3 regions of the Pseudarthrobacter linnaei genome follow, and region 1 is predicted to be linked to each of the others. Evidence: riboswitches for the same ligand, from Rfam matches in the RefSeq annotation. Region 1 holds a riboswitch; each other region holds the start of a gene.

Region 1 (7,019 bases):
TCACCTCGGCGATCGTGTCGTTAACCCTCGTGGTCAGCCCCGTCATGAAGGCCCTTCGACGCGAGACCACGGGACCCGTCAGTACCGCCGCGACGATGACCGTGAACAACACAGCGGCCCCGAAACTCCGCAGGCCGTGAATGAAAATCATCAGGATGAGGCAAAGGATCAAAGCGAAGACGCTGAACATAACGAACCGGACCAGGGGATTCTCGCCGGGTTTCCTGGACCAACGGACCAGGGCGACAGTGTTCTGCCGGGACTGACCGTGCCGTGAATTGTCCATGATTAGTACCCCTTCACTTCCATCAGCGCTTCCGCCAGGACGACCGCCCTGCGTGCTTCCCTGAGATCGCTCAGCAGGCCCCGGTCGGGCAGGGCCGAGGTGGTCACGGTGGGACCGGCGAGGGCGGAAAAGACCGCGCTGAGTTTTTCGCGGTCCTCTGAAAGCAGCCGGGACGACGCCAGTTTGTCCCTGCTCAGTTCCAGTTCCAGCAGTGACCTCTCGATTGCCTCGCGGCGACCTTGCAGGGCCGATAACTTGTCCCTGATGCGCTGGGCACGGTCCCGGAACATCGCTTCCATGTTGACCGCCACGTCGTGGAGTTCGCCCAGTGCGGTGTAGGACTGCGGCGACCCGGAGTGCCGGTCGAGTTGCCCGCTGACGTGGAGTCGCCGTCGTTCCCAGTTCGTGACGGCGGATTCGTAAGGGCCCAGGAGCAACGAAACGGCCGCCAGTGCCTTCTCCAGCGACGCCGCCCGCGTGCTCAAGCTTGTTGTGGCAGCGTCCAGCCTCGCCAGAAAGGCGTCGTAATTGTCATGGCCAGGGGATGTGTCGGTCTTCATGAGCCGCTCGCACGCCGTCGCGCCGCGCGGCCCACGCAATCCCGCCCATGACGGCGGGAATCCCGCCGCCGACATCCGCCCCCAACTCCCATGGCAAGAGACTAGAGGCTCCGTGCGCGTTGTCATAGGGTCTGTGGTTCAACTTTGCCGGGAACCTCAGGGGGGTCCACGGCGATTGCGCGGACCTTGACACTGACTTTCACGGTCATCGAGACTGAAAGATCCAGGCTGCCCCGAGGCTAGGGATTGGAAAGACAATGACCAGTACAGGCTCGTTCGTGATTGTGGTTGGTTTTGACGGTTCCAGGAATTCGCAAAATGCACTGAAGTGGGCCATGGACGAAGCCAAGCTGCGCAACGGCCAGATCCGTCTGGTCACGGTCTGGAGCAAGCCGCCGCTGTCCTGGTTTCCGGCAGTACTCGAAACGGCCGCCGGCGAGATCGTAACCGAGGATTCCCCACAACAAATCGCCGAGACGGTCCAGGCCGATGCCCTGAAGACCGCTGAAAAGGAGGGGGCGGCCGCCACCGGGCAGATCGTTCACAGTGATTCTGCGGCGTCAGCAATAATCAAGGCCGCCAAGGACGCGGATCTTGTCGTCGTCGGCGCTCGCGGGCACGGCGGTTTTCCCGGCCTGGACCTGGGATCGGCTGCCACCCAGATTACTACCCATGCACCGTGTCCTGTCCTCGTGGTCCGGCCTAAGGCTTCCTAGGCTGCGAACGGCCGGCGCAACCCGGGTCGGTGTCTGGGGCCGGCAACTCAACCCGCAAACCGTTGTAATGGCGCGACGCGAGAGCCTAGGATGTGGCCACAGCCCCACTCTGGGGACCAACTCCGGGACCCGCCCGCCACGATATCTGGACACACCTGCGGGTGCCCGAATCCTGGACATTAAGGGACGGAAAAGAACCATGGCCAAGTATCTGTTCGAAGCGAACTACGTGGGCGAGGGCGTTAAAGGCCTCATGCGCGAAGGCGGAACAAAGCGCCGCGATGCGCTCGTAGACGCCCTCAAATCCGTCGGAGGCTCGCTCGAGTGCTTCTACTACGCCTTCGGGGAGACCGACGTGCTGGGCGTCTTCGAGGTCCCGGAGCCCTCCGACGCCGCTGCGCTGTCGCTCATGATCAATTCGACGGGATCCGTGAATGTGCGTCTGAAACCGCTCATGACGCTGGAGGATCTTGACGACGCGGCGAAGAAAACACCGAGCTACCGGGCACCCGGGCAGTAGGGGCGCCGGGCACAGGCTGCAGCCTCCGGAGCCGCGGTATGCGGGAGAATATCCCCATGAGCGATCCCGGCGACTTCATAGATCTCGCGCTTCAGCGTGAGTCGTCGTGGAGCCGCGCGGAGGAGGCCGAGGCACGTCACGGCGGCGGCCACCGGTACTACGGCACATCCGTCGGAGCCGTGCGTGGAACGGTCCGCGATGCCCTCCGCCGCCACCCGGGGCTGCCGCACGATGACGTCACCGCGCTCAGCTCCGAGCTGTGGGAGGTGCCCGTCTACGAGCGCCGCCTCGCCGCCGTCGTGCTCCTGCAATCCCGCGTCAGCCTGCTGACGAACACGGACCTGACCCGGATCGAGGGCTTCGTACGGAGCGCACGGCTGGCCGCCCTCGTCGATCCGCTCGCCATCGACGTTGTTGGTCCCCTGATCGAGGGGCTCGACGTCGTCGGCAGGGTGCGCGCGGACAGTGTCCTGGACCGGTGGGCGCGGGATCCCGACGTCTGGCTGCGCCGGGCCGCCCTGCTGTCCCCGCTCCGCGCTCTCCGGGCCGGCACGGGGGACTGGCCCCGGTTCGTGCGCCACGCCCGTCTGGTGCTGCCGGCGCCGGCCGGCAGAACCACGAGGACGAGGACGGCGGGGTCGCCGCCGGGGCGGTCTCCCTCGTGCTTGCCGAGACGGCCAGGCACCGCCCGGATCTGGAATTCTGAGCCGTCGAATACGCCGGTGCCGTCAGTTCGCTGTTATTGCCGATCCAATTGGGGCCGACCGGCTGTGGCGTTGGTGAGCTGCGCGAACACGGGCACGATTTGGAGGGCTGCCTCGGTGAGGAGTACCGCGCCCGCTGGCCGTCACGGGCAGCGTCACGGGTTAGGAGTCCCGCGTCGGCGAGCCTCCTAAGACGGTCAGCAAGGATGTCCTGGGCGATCCCTTCCTTCGACCCGGACTGAAACTCACGGAGTTGGCGGCGACCGCCAACATCCCATCACGCAGCACCAGGACGCTCCAACGGTCAGCCCGACCGCGGTTTTGGCACCATGCACCTCCGGAAACTGCTTGCAGGTTTCCAGCACCCTGCGCTACGGTCGGCGCAGCGATTGCAGACTGCCAGCGGTTGAGGCTGACCGTTTCGCGCGTCGCCTCCGGCGCCCGACCACGACCAGGGAGCACCATGTCACTCGTTCGCGTTCACAACTTCTCCGTCTCGCTCGACGGATTCGGTACCGGTGAGGGGCAGGAGCTGGACGCACCCTTCGGGCACGCCGGGATACGCCTGATGCAATGGGCCCTTCCGACGCACTCCATTAAGCAGATGGCATTGAATGGCGAGAAGGAGGAGGGCTCCAACGGAATCGACGAAACCTTCGCCAGCCGGTGGGCCCCCGGCATCGGCGTGGAAATCATGGGCCGCAACAAGTTCGGGCCTCAGCGCGGCCCGTGGGCCGACGAGGCGTGGCAGGGCTGGTGGGGCGACAACCCGCCCTTCCACACCCCGGTGGTCATCCTCACCCACCACCCGCGCCCGCCACTGACCATGAACGGCGGCACCACCTTCCACTTCGTGGACGCCGAACCCGCCGAAGCGCTTGAGCAGGCACTGGCCCTCGCGCCCGGCGGCGATGTGCGTATCGGAGGCGGCGTCACCACGATCCGCCAGTTCCTTGAAGCTGATCTGATCGACCAGATGCACATTGTCCTCGTGCCGATCCTCCTCGGCCGCGGCGAGCGACTCTGGGACCGCCTCGAAGGACTCGAGCAACGCTTCCACATCGAGGCAGCACCCTCACCCAGCGGCGTCATCCACCTGACCTTCGCCCGGCGCGACCGAGTCGTCTAGTTGCAGGGAGTTGCTCTGGCATGCCAGCGAGGGGGGACCCAAGCCGTCACGAACGACCGTCCATAGATCACTTGCCCTCTGCTTCTGTTCCATGAAACGGTATCTATCGCTCCCTCATGGGGCATTCACTCGGCAGCAGGCTGCGGTTAGAATCAATCCCCCTAACAAAGTTGGGGGAAACGCAATTTCTTTATCATCCGTGTCTGCTCGCGCGAAAACCGGTCGACTCAACAAACTTGCTGGCTCAGCCATCGTCGTTGCGGCCATAGCGGCGTCGGGACTTTGAATATTCCCTTGGGCGCAGGATTAACTTTCCGGTCTCGGTGCCCTCGATCGATCCGATAGTCGGTGCACGGAATGCTGAAGACCCGTCTGGCCAGGGCCAACATGAGAACCGCGGGGGCAGACGCGGCGGCCACAACCTTTTCGTCGGTGGTTTGCGTCCAACTAGTCGATGGTTTGCGTCCAACTAATTGACCAGCATTGTCCCGGACCTGCCATTTCGGTCTCACGGAACAATGCCAAATACCGCTACGGTTCACACCTGTGGCCGTTCCGATAATACTTTCCACTTCCTACCGGCAGGGCGTCATCAAATGACGCCTGCAGGACGCCAAAATCCCGCCGGAGATCGGAACCGGAGGTTTATCAGGGTCTGCCGCCGGAATGGGATGGGGCCTAGCTTCCCGGCCGGCGTTCCACCACGGCATAGGCCTTTTCGTCGAAGAACTCCCAGTCGGTGATCACCATAAAGCCGAGGGCGTCCACGCGGTCGTTCAGGACATGCACGTCGAAGCCTCCGTCGCGGGGTTCAGCGTCCCAGGTGGAGACATGAACCTCCCCGTTTTCCAGCACCAGCAGTTCGGTGTTGACACTGAAGTCCTCCGGCGGCTGACTGCTCAGCTGGCAAATGGCGACACAGTGCCTGGTGACGTCGGGACTGTTCATTTTCGGGCCTCCGCTTCGGGGGAACGGTGATGGCATCATCCTATGCCTGGGGCCGGTTCCGGCGGCGTCCTCGCACTACGGCGACCACTGGCCGGCCTGAGCTGGATGTGACAGCCCGTAATCATTCCGTTACCGTTGTTAGGTGCCTGTTGTTTCCGAGACGGGCTCTTCCCAGCCGATTGCCTAACTCTGCCGCGGCCTGGGGATAACTCGCAGCAACGTCCGGCAGAGACGGGGAAACCAATTTTGACCCGCTGTTCTCCAGGGGTCTTGGGGTGAAGCCGCACGGCCCGTCATGAACGGGCCAGCGTGCGGCCGGGTGCCTCCCATCCGAATCCGACAGCTCACCTCGCAGGCATTGGGAGAGGTTCTTTTAATGACTTTTGTCAATACCCGTGCGCCCAAACGCGCCGATCTTCGCAGCAAACGCCGCACCGCCGGCACCGTTGGCCGCCAGGCCGCAGTACTTGTAGCCGCTTCCGGAATGGTGCTCAGCGGCGCCATGGCCGCGAATGCAGCCGACGCTCCGACCGAGCGCGACTCCGCACCGGCGTCGTCCGTTGACGTCAAGGGTCAGGTCTCCGCGCCGGTCCTGGCGGACTCCGCGGTGCAGATCACCTTCGAGCGCCCGGTCGTGGAGACGACCCCGGCGCCCGTGATCGAGGCGCCCAAGCCCGTGGCCGCTCCGAAGGCCCCGGCAGCACCCGCCCCGGCAGCACCCGCCCCGGCTGCCGCCGCCAAGGCGACCGTGAAGGTCCAGGCCGCCCCCGCCCCCGCCGCTGCCCCGGCAGCGGGTGGAGTGAACGCCACCCTGCTGGCCGTGGCGTACGGCCAGATCGGCATCACCCAGGACTGCACCGCGGTAGTGGAAAAGGCCCTGAACTCTGCCGGCATCCCGGTGGGCGACATCGGCCCGCAGGCCTTCCTGAAGTATGGCAAGGTCGTCGCGGCACCCCAGCCCGGCGACATCATCGTCCAGTCCGGTCACGTCGCCATCTACGCCGGCAACGGCCAGGCCATCAGCGGCGGCATGAACGGCGTCAACGCCACCATGACGCACCCGATGTCCTGGCTGACCGCCACGGGCCCAGTGACGTTCGTCCGCGCCGGCTAGCAGCACCGCTGGCAGCACGTCGAAGGCCGGTCGATCGGTTGCCTCGGGGGCAGCCGATCACCGGCCTTCTGCGTGCCCTGCGTCCGGCTCCACTGAATACCGCAGCAGCACCACGCCGTTGCCGAAGGTGCGGGTCTCCAGCAGCCTGAGCGGCGTCACCGCATCCATCTCCTGGAACAGGGCCTTGCCCAGTCCGATCAGGACCGGGTGCACATAGATCCGGTACTCGTCGATCAGCCCGAGCCGCCGGAACGACGCCGCCAGATCGGCGCCGCCCAGGGCCAGATCCCCGCCGGGTTCCTCCTTGAGCCTGGCCACTTCCTCGGCGATGACGTTGTGCACGACCTCGGTGTTCCAGCCGGCCGACGCCAGGGTTCTGGAGTAGACAATTTTGGGCATGTCCCGCCAGATCCCCGCGAACTCGACCAGCGGGGCGGGGCTGGAGGGGTCCTGGTCCGCCGTCGGCCAGAAGTCGGCCATCAGCTCATAGGTGACGCGCCCGTCCAGGAAAGCGCCCATGGTCCGGAGCTCGTCGTTGAAGTGGCGGTGCAGTTCATCATCGACCAGGTGCCAGCTCAGATCCTGCTCCGGGCCCTCGAAGAATCCGTCCAGGGACACCTGCATCATAAAGACGACCTTACGCATGACGGGCTCCTTCGGTTCACTGCCGGCCGGGGTTCCAGCGTACGCCGCACCCTGCCGCCGCGGCAGGGGAGGGACCGTCCGACGCCGGGCGGCAGCATATTGCCGTCCGCAGGACCCGCCGCCGCCGAGCGGGCCACGGGCGCCGCACCGGCAGCATCTTGCCGAAAATGGACGTCCGCGCCACGATAGGAGGAGTGGTCAGCCGCAACCGGCAACATCCTGCCGAATGGAGAAGCCCAATGGGTGATGTGTTGTCGATTGGAGCCAGCATCCGGAACGCCCGCAAGGATGCCGGCATCACGCAGGAGGACCTGGCCCACCTGGCCGGGACCTCGGTGCGCACCGTACGCGCCATCGAGACCGGGACGGGCAACCCCTCGCTTCGGGCCGTGGTGGC
Region 2 (5,524 bases), on a different contig from region 1:
ACGTGATCGAGTTGGGGGAGGACGTGTTGGCCTTCCTAGCCAGGGATCTGCCAGGGCGACCGGTTCTTCAGAGGGTCTACAACCTATTTGCCAATGAGAATACCCAGTTCATCAGCCTTACAGAACAGAGGGCTGCCAGCTATTAGCTGGATGATTACCGACCCGAGATGAGTATCCCCAGTTGGTGGCCTGAAGACTCTGGCACTCTTGTCTGGCTGATCCGGCCGTCTGTCGGTCGGGTCGTCTCCCCAAGTATCTCAAATACGATCGATTACTGAGACGGTGGTGCGGCTTGTCGGGGCGCGTTAGGACCACCGAGGATGTCGTTTTCAGAAGTCGTCTGCACTCGCTCCCGCGGAATTCCGGGGTAGTGCAGGCGAGTACGGACATGGAGATGTCACAAGTCCCCTGCACGGAATTGCATTCCGCTCAATAGTCCTCTGCACCAACCGTCACTTTTCAGAAGTCGCCTGCACCAAACAGCAGCGACTATTGCGTCGAAGGCGCCGTCGCGCCTGCTGCCGGGACCCACCGGTAGAGCGTCGGGACGGAGACGCCGAGGCTCGTGGCCACTTCCCGGGGCGGTGTTCCCTGGTTGAGTAGTTTGCGGGCTGAGCGGATCTTGGCTTCCGTCATGATGCGTTTGCGGCCGCCGACCCGTCCCTGTTCGCGCGCGGCCAGCAGCCCGGCTTGGGTGCGTTCGACCATGAGCTCCCGTTCCATCTGGGCCAGGGATGCCATCACGTTGAAGAAAAAGCGCCCGGAAGCCGTGGTGGTATCGATCGCGTCGGTGAGGCTGACGAAGCCTACCCCGCGGTTGTTTAGGCCGCCGGCGAAGTCCAGGAGGTCTTTCACGCTCCGGCCCAGGCGGTCTAGCTTCCACACCACCAGGGTGTCACCGTCGCGCAGGGTGTCCAGCGCCTGGTCGAGTCCGGGGCGGTGAGACTTGGTGCCGCTGATCGTGTCTTCGTAGATTTTGTCGCATCCGGCCTTCTTTAGGGCGTCGATCTGCAAGCCCAGGTTCTGGTCCCGGGTGGAGACTCGGGCGTAGCCGATGCGGTGTGCTGTCACGGGGTGTTCTCTTCTCAAAACTCAGTCCGGTGCGTTGGTTCGACTGTACCGTTTTGAGAACTATTTGTGAGAACGACCGGCCCTGAGCTCGGGTTTTCGTCTCAACGGCGGTTTTCCGCAGAAAGATGCCCGTTTGCAACAGCTCGCTGGGAACGCCGCGATTTTCAAATCAACCTGTTCTTGAAATCCTTCGTTTGCGAGAGCCGTCGGGCGGGTCGGCTGGTCCGGTGGGCGTTCCTCAGTTGGACCGGCTTGTAGCCATGGCTTTTTCGACGTCCGCGCGACAGCAGTCCGCGCCAAGCAGCCCTGAGTCAATCCTGCCAAATACGACTGTTTCCGCTACAAACCATCAGGCGCGTTCAAAAGCCGGCGCCCAAGCGCAGACTCACGGGGCGCTGGCTCCCTGCGGTGATCGACGCCGGTCAAATATAACGAATTTGTAACTTATGCGAACCGTTCGCTACGCTTGAAGAAACATACCCTCAACGGGTATGGATACGACCGCTTCGCCAAACCCCGCCGGCGGTCAGTGACCTTTGATCTCTTCAAGGCGGGGGCGGAGGACCCACTTACGGTGTGCCATGATGCGCCTGGGGTGAAGCCGACCCTGCGACCGCGCGTTGAACGCGACCCGCAGAGCGGCCGGACAGTCCACTCGTCCGAATCCGACAGCTAACTTCGCCGGCGTCGAGAGGACCACTATCTTGTCTGCCCAGCCCAGCCACGGCCGTCGCCGTGCCGTTCCCGACTCCAAACCCCGCCGCGTTCCATTTTTACAGGAGCCGACATTCCGGCTCCGCAGCCAACAACTGGGTGTCGCGGCCGCCGTGACGGGGATGATTGCCCTCACTGCACTTTCGGCCGCCCACGCGGATCCGGGTGCCCATTCCACGTCCCAGGACCGGGCCGCCGCAACCGCAGCTTCCCCCGTGGAAGCCGCCGTCTCGGCAGCGCCCGGCGCGGTCCTGATCTTCGACAAGCCGGCAGTGACCTCCCAGCCCGCTCCTGCACCGGCTGCGCGGGAACGGCCCGCGGGAACGGTCCCGGCGCCTGTAGTCCCTGCGGGCTCAAGTGTGGACGCTGCCACAGCGGCCGGGCCGAAGGGCTTGCGGGCACCGCTGGCATCGATGAAGGTCAGTTCCCCCTTCGGGTTGAGGGTCAGCCCCATCACCGGGGCAGCCAGCGAAATGCACACAGGTATCGATCTGACCGGAGCGTGCGCGACGCCGGTTTTCGCTGCCGGCGCCGGTACGGTGACCGAGGCCGGCTGGAGTCCGTATGGCGGAGGAAACCGGATTGTCATCGACCACGGGAATAGTATGAAAACCACCTATAACCACTTGGCTAGCATCGGTGTTTCCGTCAGGCAAGTCCTGGCGCAGGGGCAGCAGATCGCTGGGGTCGGTACGACAGGTGCCTCTACGGGCTGCCATCTCCATTTCGAGGTCATGGTCGACGGACAGACCGTCGATCCGGCATCCTTCATTGCCCAAGCCCCAAGGCGATAGATCGACGACTGATCGTGCCAACAAACGGTCCTCGATGAAAACCCGCTCATGTCTCGAGAGGGACCGCCGGGAGCCCTTGCTAGGGAAATAGGAAGGGGCCGGGGAGGACCAGCGTGGCTCGGTATATGTCCGCCCACTCCCGCGGCATCACGGTACCGGGATTCGTTCAAGAGCCGTGTGCCGATCTTGCGGAGGACGATGGCTTCTTGCGACAGGCATGACTTCCTGCGGTTCGGCATCGTCGGCCCAGCGGGACCGGGGCTGTGATGGGTCTGCGGTCCGATGTTTCGTTCAGGCGGATACCGTTCGGGCCGTCCTGGTGGGCTCCGTTCAGACTGACATTTTTACCTGTTTATGGCGGTTTGAGTGGGGACCGGTTCTGCAGTCTGAGTTGGGCCCACTTCGCGGCTCGCCGGTGATGAATCGCAGTTTTCCGTTGAGCCCATCCCACGGTTGATTCCATCAGAGGTTGTTCCCAACGGTGGAAGGCAGTGATGGCATCAGGGTGGGCCGATGCGACTTCTCACCGGACTTCGATGGCACCCATCATGCCGAGGTCCTCGTGGTCCAGGATGTGGCAGTGGTAGGCCGAGCGGCCGCGGAAGTCCTTGAAAGCCACCCTGACTTTCACACGGCCGTTGGCGGGTACGTTCACCACATCCTGCCAGATGGGGGTGTTCGTCCCTTGGCCGTTTTCCTCGATGATTTGCATCGGCCAGACATGCAGGTGGAACGGGTGATCCATGGGACTGGTGTTGATCAGCGTCCATTCCTCCACATCCCCGGCCGCGACCGTTGTGTCTGTCCTGGCCTCGTTGAACTCCCTGCCGTTGATGGTGAAACGCATCATGCCCCCGCCCCCGCCCCCGCCCCCGCCTTCGCCCATGCCGATGCCGATGCCCATGCCGGCGTCCAGGACGATCTGACGGCGGGCCGCGACGGCGGCTGACCGAAGGTCGCCCAGCCCCTGTTGAGCAGGCACGGCCGTCAGGGCTGCGACCGGTTCGCCGGCTACCCGGAGGGTGGCCAGTGCGGCGCCGTCCGGCTGATCTGCAGGGTTGCGCGCTCCGGACCCCGTCCCCATCATTCCCGGCATGCTTCCCCGGCTCTGGTAGAGCGCGCGCAGCACGGAGTCCCCGGCCGTGGTGGTCACGAGGAGGTCCGCCCGGTTTCCCGGCGTCAGGAGAAGTTCATCCACGCTCTTGGGTGTCGGGAAGCGGCCGGAGTCCATGCCGAGGAGCTGGAGCTGCTGTCCATCGAGTCGTAGGCGGAGGTAGCGGGACACGCACGTGTTGATGATGCGCCACCGTTCGCGTTGTCCGGGGCGGGCGCTGAATTGCGGGTTGCTTTGACCGTTGACGAGGATCAGTTCACCCTCCCGGCCCATCATTCGTTCCATTGCCGGGACTTCCGGGATGTTCCCCAGGCCGTCCAGGGTGGTGTCCGAAATGACCAGTACCCGTTCCGCACTTGCCTCGATGGGTTCAGGGTCCTCGACGATGATTGCTCCGAAGAGCCCGGCGAAGATCTGATCGGCGACCATGCCGTGGTGGTGGGGGTGATACCAGTACACGCCCGGGGGATGGTCCTCGGGAAGTTTGTATTCGTAGTCGAAGGTGCCGCCGGGGTCCACCGAGACGAAGACGTTGTCCCCGTTGCCCTCCGGGGAAACGTGGAGGCCGTGCACGTGCAGGTTGGTGGCCTGGGTCAGCTTGTTGACGAGCCCGATCTTCAGGACGTCCCCGGCGCGTACGCGCAGTGTCGGGCCGGGGATGCCGCCGTTGTAGCCAAGGGCCGCGGCCTGACGGCCTGCCAGCAGTATCTGTCCGGGTGCGGCTTCGAGCCGTACCTTCAGCTGGCCGTTGGTGCTCCGTTCCTCCGGAGGCTGGGTCAGTTCGCCTCCCGTAACGGGAGTCGTCTGCGAGGTCAGGGTCCAGATCAGCCCGGCACCGCCAGCCGCTGTCCCCGCAATGCCGAGCCCTCCCAGCAGCACCGCCTGGCGGCGGCTGATGGGCTTCACTACGGGCCCTCACCGAGCACTTTGAGGTGTTCGCGGTATTGGTCTGCGGTGAGTTCTCCTCTCGCAAAGCGTTCGTCGAGGATCTGGCGGGCCCTGCTCCCTCCGGCAGGCGGCGGCCCGCCTGGCCCCGGGGGGCCCGGAGGTCCGTATCCATTACGGACGCCGCCGCCAAAGACTCTGACGGCCAGTAACACCAGCAGCGCGATCCCAATGAGTAGCAGAGGAATCCAGAGCCACATCCATCCCATGCCTTGTCCGTAACCCCACATCATGATTTGTGCCTTCCCTTCAAAGAATTATTCCGAGTCTTCGCGCGGCCTCGGCTGACAGCTAGAGTCCGAGGTCCCGGTCCACTCGGGCCGGTTTTCTACGCACCGCAACCGTCGGTGGTAGGCCTCGGCGCAGATCCTGCAGGGCTCGTGTGGTTAGGAGGCGTCGGCGGGACGGAACGTGACTCCGCCGTCGGTGGAGATGACGACCCCGCTGGCCGTGGCGGCCCAGATCGACGGGTCGGCCTGCGGGCCTTTCACTGCCGCGACAGCCTGGACCGTGCCGTCGATTTTGCCCTTTCGGGTCCAGGTCGCGCCGGTATCTGCCGAGGTGTGGACGGTCCCGTCGGGTTCGACTCCGACCGCCTCGGCGGGGCTGGCGAAAGCGGCGAACTGGACCACTGGTCCGGAGTCCACCGTGTTCCAGGTTTTACCGCCGTCCGTTGAGCGGTGGATCCCCTGTGGGGTGGTTGCCAGGACAGTGTCGCTGGTGGGGTTCCCGGCAAGGATGGCCGGGACGAAATCCACGGCCGCCGCGGTCCAGTTTTTCCCGTCCGGGCTGGTGCGCAGTGCGCCGTCGAAGCCGACAATTCCGGATTTGGTCGCGGTGAGCGCGTGGAAGTCGGATTCGCCCTGACGGGAGAGCGTTTCCCAGG
Region 3 (7,019 bases), on a different contig from region 1:
CGGCGCACGTCTTTGTCACCCTCGGTTAGCCGCCGCTCACAGGGTAGCTCCCGGGACCTCCATGAACTCGTGGGACCTCCCATGAGATGTCCACAGGGCGATAACGGATTTATCACTGGACGGCTTAATCGCCTATAGTTGAAGACTAGTACCGATACCAAAGCGTTATCTGATCCGAAGCCGAGCTCTGCCAGCGGATCAGTCGCAGAACCACCTTCTGGCAGGGGCGGGGGAACCACTTCCGGCTGTGCAACAGCCTTGGGGTGAAGTCCGTCAGCGGCAAGCACACTTGACCGGGGACGTCCTTTGATGCCTCTGTGCCTGGATGCTTGCCACGGCGGACCGGGTCTTTGATCTCTCTGACCCGAATCCGACAGCTAACTCCGCAGGCTCTTCAGAGAGGAACCTTTTTGACCACCCAGATCGTCAGGGGCCGCCGTCGTGCGACCGGCCCCGCTCCGGAGCCGCGCCCGGCCGTCGCCGTACCGGCAGACCGCCCACGTGACGCGCACCGCGACGAACGCAGAGGCCGCCGCAGCCCGTTCCGCCAGGTAACGGACTTCGCCGCCGCCAGTGGAGTGGGGCAAAAAGCCGGAATAGCACTGGCTGCCACGGGACTGGTCCTCACTGTGGCTGTTCCCGCCACCAGCCCCGTGATGGCCACGGACACCGGGTCAAACGCCGGATCCATCTCTGCCGCAGTCCAGCCGGATGTGACCGCCGCCGAGGCCAAAATCGACTTCAACCGCACCGCCGTCACGACCCAAAGTGACCCGGACGGCAAGCTCAAGCAGTTGCTGAGCGCCCAGTCGGCCGGCTCCATCACGCGCGCCGCCTCCACGGGCAGCCTCGGGGCGCCCTTGGGCCAGCTGAAGACGGCGTCGCCCTTCGGATACCGCGTCAGCCCCATCACCGGCGGCTCCGGGGAATTCCACCGCGGCCAGGACTACGCTGCCCAGTGCGGCACTGCCGTCCTTGCGGCCGCCAGCGGCACGGTGACCTTCACGGGATGGCATCCCTACGGTGGCGGAAACCGTGTGGTGATCGACCACGGCAACGGCCTGGAGACCACCTACAACCACTTGTCCTCCGCCAGCGTCAAGGTGGGCCAGCAGGTCCTCCGCGGCGCAGCCGTGGCGATGAGCGGCACCACGGGCGCCTCTACGGGCTGCCACCTTCACTTCGAGGTCATGGTCAACGGCGAAGTCGTCGACCCGACCGGCTGGCTCTAACCGAGCCGATGGGACACTCTCGCATTCCTGTGACACGCCGTGATCTGAATGTGACATTGAGCCCGAACTGCTGTACCGTTTGACTCACGCCAACTTTTCCGAAGTTGGCGCTCTTGAGTGGATTGCCTAGCTCTGCCACCGCTCAAGGTCCGTTCGCATTACATCGTCTGGCAGGGGCGGGGGAACCAATTTTGGCCTTCGAAAGAAGGCCTTGGGGTTAAGTCGCAAAAGCTTCCCAGGAAGCAGCGCGGCCGGGTGACTCCCATCCGAATCCGACAGCTCACCTCGCAGGCATTGGGAGAGGCTACTTTCGTGTCTTCACGCCACAATGCTGCGCGTCACCGCGCTTGCGCGGCTCTAACGAGCCCGCTGAAATCCACCCTCCGTGGTGCCCTTTGTGGCGCCCGGAACGGATCTCACACCGCCGGCTCAATCTCTGCCGAGTCCGGCCCGCAGGCCATGCACCTGCAAGCAGTTCCCGCTTTTGGCGCGTCTTCGCAGTACACCCTTCGCTAAGTAACCCATTTCGGGGCGATCCGGCGTACCCCCAAGATGCCGGAGCGTCCTCAGCCCGCGCCTGAAAAGCGCGGACCCAGGATCACGAAAGAGAGAACTTAATGACTACTCGTGCAAACGCACGGCACCGCGCCGAGGTCACCAAGACCAACTCGCTGGCCGTCATTGCCAAGGCCGTCGGCGACAACGCCGGTGGCATGGGTCGCCAGGCCGCAGTTATCGCTGCCGCCTCCGGCCTCGTCCTGACCAGCGGTATCGCGGCCAACGCTGCCGAGGCCAACGTCCAGCGCGAGTCCACCTCCGCTTCCACCCTCGAAGTCCAGTCCGCCGCCCCGGCGACGATCTCGGCTGCTTCGACCATCGCGATCTCCTTCGAGAAGCCGGCCGTCACCACCACGCCGGCCCCCGTCGTGGAGGCCCCGAAGCCTGTCGTGAAGGTCCAGGAGACTTCCACGGCCAACACTGCCGCCACGGCCAAGACCGCGAGCACCAAGGTCGGCGCCACCGCAGCCCCCGCTGCCACCACGCCGGCTCCGGCCGTCGCCAGCGGCATGGGCGCCACGATCGCCGCTGCCGCCTACGCCCAGCTCGGCGTTGGCCAGGACTGCACCGCACTCGCCACGAACTCGCTGGCTGCCGCGGGCATCAACTACCACGGCTGGCCGGCAGGGTACCTGTCCCTCGGCCGCACCGTGAGCGCTGCCGCGGCACTGCCGGGCGACCTCGCCTACTACCAGAACGGCGGAGCGGGCCTGGCCCACATCGCCGTTTACGTCGGCAACGGCAAGGCTGTTCACGGCGGCTGGAACGGTGGAACCACCTCCCTGCAGAGCGTCAACGTCGGTTCCGGCCCGGTCTTCATCCGCGTCGGCGGCTAAGACAACAACTGCTAGCAACGCAAAGGACCCCTGCCACGTGGCAGGGGTCCTTTGCGTTGCCAGGACGTGAACTTCAGCGGACCCGCGCGGTTCGGGCAAAAAAAGATTCGGAGAATCGGCATCTCCATGTTTACTCTTGTTTTGTCGATCCATAGCCCGACCATGCAGAGGGCAGCCGGCCCTCGTGCCCCTGGCGGGTGCGGCCGTGAAGAGGTATGCGGATGCGCACTCTCGTTCTGAATGCTGGATATGAACCGCTGGCGGTTGTGACCTTCCGCCGGGCACTCGTCCTTGTGCTGACTGGAAAGGCCAGTGTCGTGGCGGAAGGCGACGAACCCGTCGTCGGGCCGCAGGACGTCCTGGGCCGGCCTTCGGTGATTCTCCTGAATCGCTACATCAGGCCCCGCTACAACACAGTCACGACGGTGAGCCGCCGCGGGGTGCTCCGCCGGGACGGACACCGCTGCGCCTATTGCGGCAAAGCCGCCCACACCATCGATCATGTCCAGCCCAAATCCAGGGGCGGCGCGGATTCCTGGGAAAACCTCGTCGCTGCCTGCCTCCGGTGCAACAACGCCAAAGGCGACCACACCCCGGGGGAGATGGGGTGGAAACTCGGTTTCAGCCCCGCGCCGCCCAAGGGCACGACCTGGCAAATCAAGGAACTGGAGAAGCCGACGCCGGCCTGGGACCCTTTCCTGCTGCCGGAATCGGCTGCCTGAACCGGCTGCCTGGCCCGGCGCTCGCCCGGCGCGCCCCGGCCGCCGCGCCAGGACAGGACCTATAGCCAGCTACGCTGGGCCGGTGGAATTCGATGCTGTCATTCTTGCCGGGGGCCGGTCGTCCCGGCTGGGCGGCGTGCCCAAATCCGGTCTGACCCAGGACGGCGCCACCCTCCTGGAGCGCGCCCTGCAGTCCGCGCGCGGCGCGGCCGCCGTCGCCGTTGTCGGGCCAGACCCGGGAACCCTGCCTGGGGGAGTGCTGAGCTGCCGGGAGGAACCGGCCTTTGCCGGCCCCGCCGCCGCCGTCGCCGCCGGCATCTCCGCCCTGGAACAGCACCGCAGCCGAGACCCCCGCCACCCTGCCGCGGCACCGCTGACCCTGGTCCTCGCCGTCGACATGCCCCGGGCGGGCGCCGCCGTTGGAACCCTGCTGGCAGCCGCAGCGGCAGCCCCGCCGGGCGACGGGCTGATGGCAGTGTCTGCCGACGGGCGCCGGCAGCCCCTGGTCGGACTTTATAGCACGGCTGCGCTACAACGGTGCGTGGCCGACGCCAAGCAGCGCGGCGCGCTCGAAAACGCCTCGATATTCGCCCTTCTTGCTAGTCTGGAGGTGCGGGAAGTCAGCGTCCCCAGGGGGTCTACGGATGATGTGGATACCTGGGACGATGCCTCCGCGCTGGGGGTGACCGGCCCGGCTGACGGCCATGGCTTCGACAGCCATCACCGCGACGGCCGGGACCGCGACAGCCATGGCCGCGACAGCCATGACCCAGGCCTCCGGCCCGGGGTTCCCCCGCTGAACTCGACCTTGGAGGCAAACGGTGAAAAGCCAGGATGAAACACTCGAAGACTGGTGCCGTGCCCTGCTTCAGGCCCTGGAACTGGAAGACGTCGAGGTTGACGTGAACGAGGTCCTGGCCCTGGCCGGGGTGGCGGCGCATTCCGTGGTGCGTCCTGCCGCGCCGTTGACAACGTTCATTGCCGGCTTTGCGGCAGGACTGGCCTCCGGCTCCGGCCAGGCCACGGATGCCGTCTCGATGCAGGCCGCGATGGGCGTCGCCCGGAAACTGGCCAAGGACTACGCCGCCAACGAAGCCTCCGGAGCATGACACCTGCACCCCCTCACGGCAGCACAGCGGCCGCGACGGATGAGCCTGCGCCCCATCGGCACCTCGCGCACACCTGGCAGGAAGCCCGGCAGCTTGCCTTCGACTGTGCGACGCCCATCCCCGCCGCACCCGTGGCCCTTCGCGACGCGCTGGGGCGGAAACTCGCCGCCGATGTGGCGGCGCTCGTGGACATGCCGCACTACGCCTCCTCCGCCATGGACGGCTGGGCCGTCAACGGCAGCGGACCGTGGATCCTCGCCGAATCCGGCCAGCGGCTGGCGCCCCACCAGGCCAGCCCAATCGTCACGGGCGGGTTGATTCCCCCCGGAGCGAAGGCCGTGCTGCGCAGCGAAAGCGGCACCCTTGCCGCCGACGAGGACGGGCTGCCGGTCCTGCAGCTCGGCGGCGGGGCGAAGCCCGGCGAGCCTCGCAACGGCGAGCACATCCGGAAAGCCGGGGAGGAAGCCGCCGCCGGTGACATGCTGATCCAGGGCGGCACCGTGCTCAACCCCGCCCACCTGGCCCTCGCGGCCCTCGCCGCCCACGACACCCTGCCGGTCCTGGGCAAGGCCGTCGTCCGGTTGGTGTTCACCGGCTCGGAAGTGGTCCCAGCCGGGATCCCCCGGCCGGGGGAGGTGCGCGACACCTTCGGTCCCCAGCTCGCCGGAGTCGTGGAAATGCTCGGCGGAATCTGTGCCGGCGAAACGAAAATCGGCGACAGCTACGCTGAATGGCTCACCGCGCTCGAGGACACCGACCCGGAGGGGGAACCAGCCGCAGCCGATGAAGCTCAGCCGCCCGTCCGGTCCGGCACTGAACCGCTGCCGGCCGACGTCGTCATCACCACAGGCGGCACCGGCCGGTCCGGGACCGACCACCTGCGCCGTTCCGTGGCCGAACTCGGCGGACGGCTGTTGATCGACGGCATCGCGATGCGTCCCGGCCATCCCGCCGTGCTGGCAGAACTGCCGGACGGCAGGTTCATCATCGGGCTGCCGGGCAATCCGCTCGCGGCCATGATGGCACTGTCAACCATCGGCGCCCCGCTCCTGGCAGCGCTGGGGCACCGGTCCCTGCCGCCCGTCACCGAGGTGCCGTGCGGCTCCATGATCGACCCTGACCCCGGCCGGACCCGGCTGATGCCCTTCCGGCTTCTCTACGGCATGGCGTCCCCGGCACAGCACACCGGGCCGGGCATGATGCGCGGGCTGGCCGCGGCCGACGGCGTCCTGGTGGTCCCGCCGCACGGAGTCCAGCTGGGGGAAACCGTCCAGGCCTTCACCCTCCCCTGGGGAACGCCCCTCCCGGAGCCTGCGGTACCCAAAGACAAGCCCGCCCCCAAACGGCCCGCCCGGAAGCCCTCCGGTACCGGCGGGCCCGTGGACTGGAGCGAACTGCTGGGGTAGCGCCCGGCCTCGAACCCGCGCTGGCCACCCGGCCCAGTGCTTGCCATGATGGAGTTATGTTGGTTAGGAGTACCTGATGGGCCGTGTCACGCAGCGCCGCAAGGTGCACAAGTATGTCCTGGACGGATCCCCCCAGGCCCTGGAATTCCCGGTCCGGCACCGGGAGGACGTGCTCGCCGTGGAGGAACCGCTGGAGATCCGGATCGGCAGCCTGTCCTTCTCCGTCACCATGCGGACCCCCGGGAACGACTTTGACCTCGTCGCGGGATTCCTCGTCTCCGAAGGCGTCATCTGGAGCCCCGAACAGCTCGTCTCGCTGCGGTTCTGCGCCGGCGAAGACGAGGACGGCGTCCAGACGTTCAACGTGGTGGAAGCCCAGCTGAGGCCCGACGTCGTCCGGCCGGACACCGGCCGGAACGTGTACACCTCCAGCTCGTGCGGCATTTGCGGCACGGATTCCATCGAGGCCGTGCACAAGTCCTCACATTTCAGCCCCGCCGATGACCCGCTGACGGTGCCCGTGGCCACGCTCGCGGCCCTTCCAGACCGGCTGCGGGAAGCACAGGCAGTCTTTGACCTCACCGGCGGCGTGCACGCCGCCGGCCTGTTCCGGACCGCCGAGGACGGCTCCGTGGAACTGCTGTGCCTGCGCGAGGACGTGGGGCGCCACAACGCCGTGGACAAGGTGGTCGGCTGGGCCCTCCGCGCGGGCCTGCTCCCGCTGCGCGGAACCGTCCTCCAGGTCTCCGGCCGGGCGTCCTTTGAACTGGTGCAGAAGGCCGCCCTGGCCGGCATTCCCGTCCTCGCCGCGGTCAGCGCGCCGTCGAGCCTGGCGGTCGAACTGGCGGAGGCCAGCGGCATGACGCTGGCCGGCTTCAGCCGCGGCACGTCGCTGAATGTCTATGCGGGGGCCCGCCGCGTGAGGGTGCCCGTGGGCTTGGCGGACAGCGTCCGCTGACAGCCACTTGGCTGGGGGCCAGCCGCGAAGTAAGTTTTATCCATCGATTGGATGCACTCCAGCGTCATCCACGCAGCGCTAAGAGGATCACATTGCACGACGACCGCCGTCTCACGGAAGTCCGGCTGGACCGCTTTGTTCGCGAACGCATCGTCCCCGCGGTCTATCCGCGCAGCGTGCCGCTCACCCTGAGCAGCT

The links. A riboswitch is a leader RNA that binds a small molecule or an ion and turns the genes downstream of it on or off. The one in region 1 is predicted to bind cyclic di-AMP.
Region 2: it holds a riboswitch for cyclic di-AMP, as region 1 does, so the genes downstream of both, ACZYZ3_RS20295 (M23 family metallopeptidase) here and ACZYZ3_RS06310 (NlpC/P60 family protein) in region 1, are expected to answer to the same signal.
Region 3: it holds a riboswitch for cyclic di-AMP, as region 1 does, so the genes downstream of both, ACZYZ3_RS09160 (NlpC/P60 family protein) here and ACZYZ3_RS06310 (NlpC/P60 family protein) in region 1, are expected to answer to the same signal.

The regions. Positions count from the first base shown of each region.
Region 1 covers NZ_JBVAYX010000004.1:229,535-236,553, forward strand. The annotation lists gene ACZYZ3_RS06275 (hypothetical protein) at 1-286, opposite strand, end outside; gene ACZYZ3_RS06280 (hypothetical protein) at 289-846, opposite strand; gene ACZYZ3_RS06285 (universal stress protein) at 1,104-1,562, shown strand; gene ACZYZ3_RS06290 (GYD domain-containing protein) at 1,762-2,082, shown strand; gene ACZYZ3_RS06295 (DNA alkylation repair protein) at 2,139-2,978, shown strand; gene ACZYZ3_RS06300 (dihydrofolate reductase family protein) at 3,250-3,915, shown strand; gene ACZYZ3_RS06305 (hypothetical protein) at 4,594-4,863, opposite strand; cyclic di-AMP (ydaO/yuaA leader) riboswitch at 5,065-5,235, shown strand; gene ACZYZ3_RS06310 (NlpC/P60 family protein) at 5,240-5,977, shown strand; gene ACZYZ3_RS06315 (dihydrofolate reductase family protein) at 6,035-6,622, opposite strand; gene ACZYZ3_RS06320 (helix-turn-helix transcriptional regulator) at 6,862-7,019, shown strand, end outside.
Region 2 covers NZ_JBVAYX010000054.1:83-5,606, reverse strand. The annotation lists gene ACZYZ3_RS20300 (recombinase family protein) at 490-1,071, opposite strand; cyclic di-AMP (ydaO/yuaA leader) riboswitch at 1,596-1,770, shown strand; gene ACZYZ3_RS20295 (M23 family metallopeptidase) at 1,908-2,579, shown strand; gene ACZYZ3_RS20290 (multicopper oxidase family protein) at 3,103-4,599, opposite strand; gene ACZYZ3_RS20285 (SHOCT domain-containing protein) at 4,599-4,871, opposite strand; partial or broken gene ACZYZ3_RS20280 (F510_1955 family glycosylhydrolase) at 5,025-5,524, opposite strand, start outside.
Region 3 covers NZ_JBVAYX010000007.1:107,347-114,365, reverse strand. The annotation lists gene ACZYZ3_RS09170 (iron-dependent transcriptional repressor DtxR) at 1-29, shown strand, start outside; cyclic di-AMP (ydaO/yuaA leader) riboswitch at 199-407, shown strand; gene ACZYZ3_RS09165 (M23 family metallopeptidase) at 411-1,232, shown strand; cyclic di-AMP (ydaO/yuaA leader) riboswitch at 1,370-1,540, shown strand; gene ACZYZ3_RS09160 (NlpC/P60 family protein) at 1,850-2,626, shown strand; gene ACZYZ3_RS09155 (HNH endonuclease) at 2,848-3,348, shown strand; gene mobA (molybdenum cofactor guanylyltransferase) at 3,431-4,186, shown strand; gene ACZYZ3_RS09145 (DUF6457 domain-containing protein) at 4,170-4,457, shown strand; gene ACZYZ3_RS09140 (molybdopterin molybdotransferase MoeA) at 4,454-5,863, shown strand; gene fdhD (formate dehydrogenase accessory sulfurtransferase FdhD) at 5,940-6,821, shown strand; gene ACZYZ3_RS09130 (alpha-mannosidase) at 6,914-7,019, shown strand, end outside.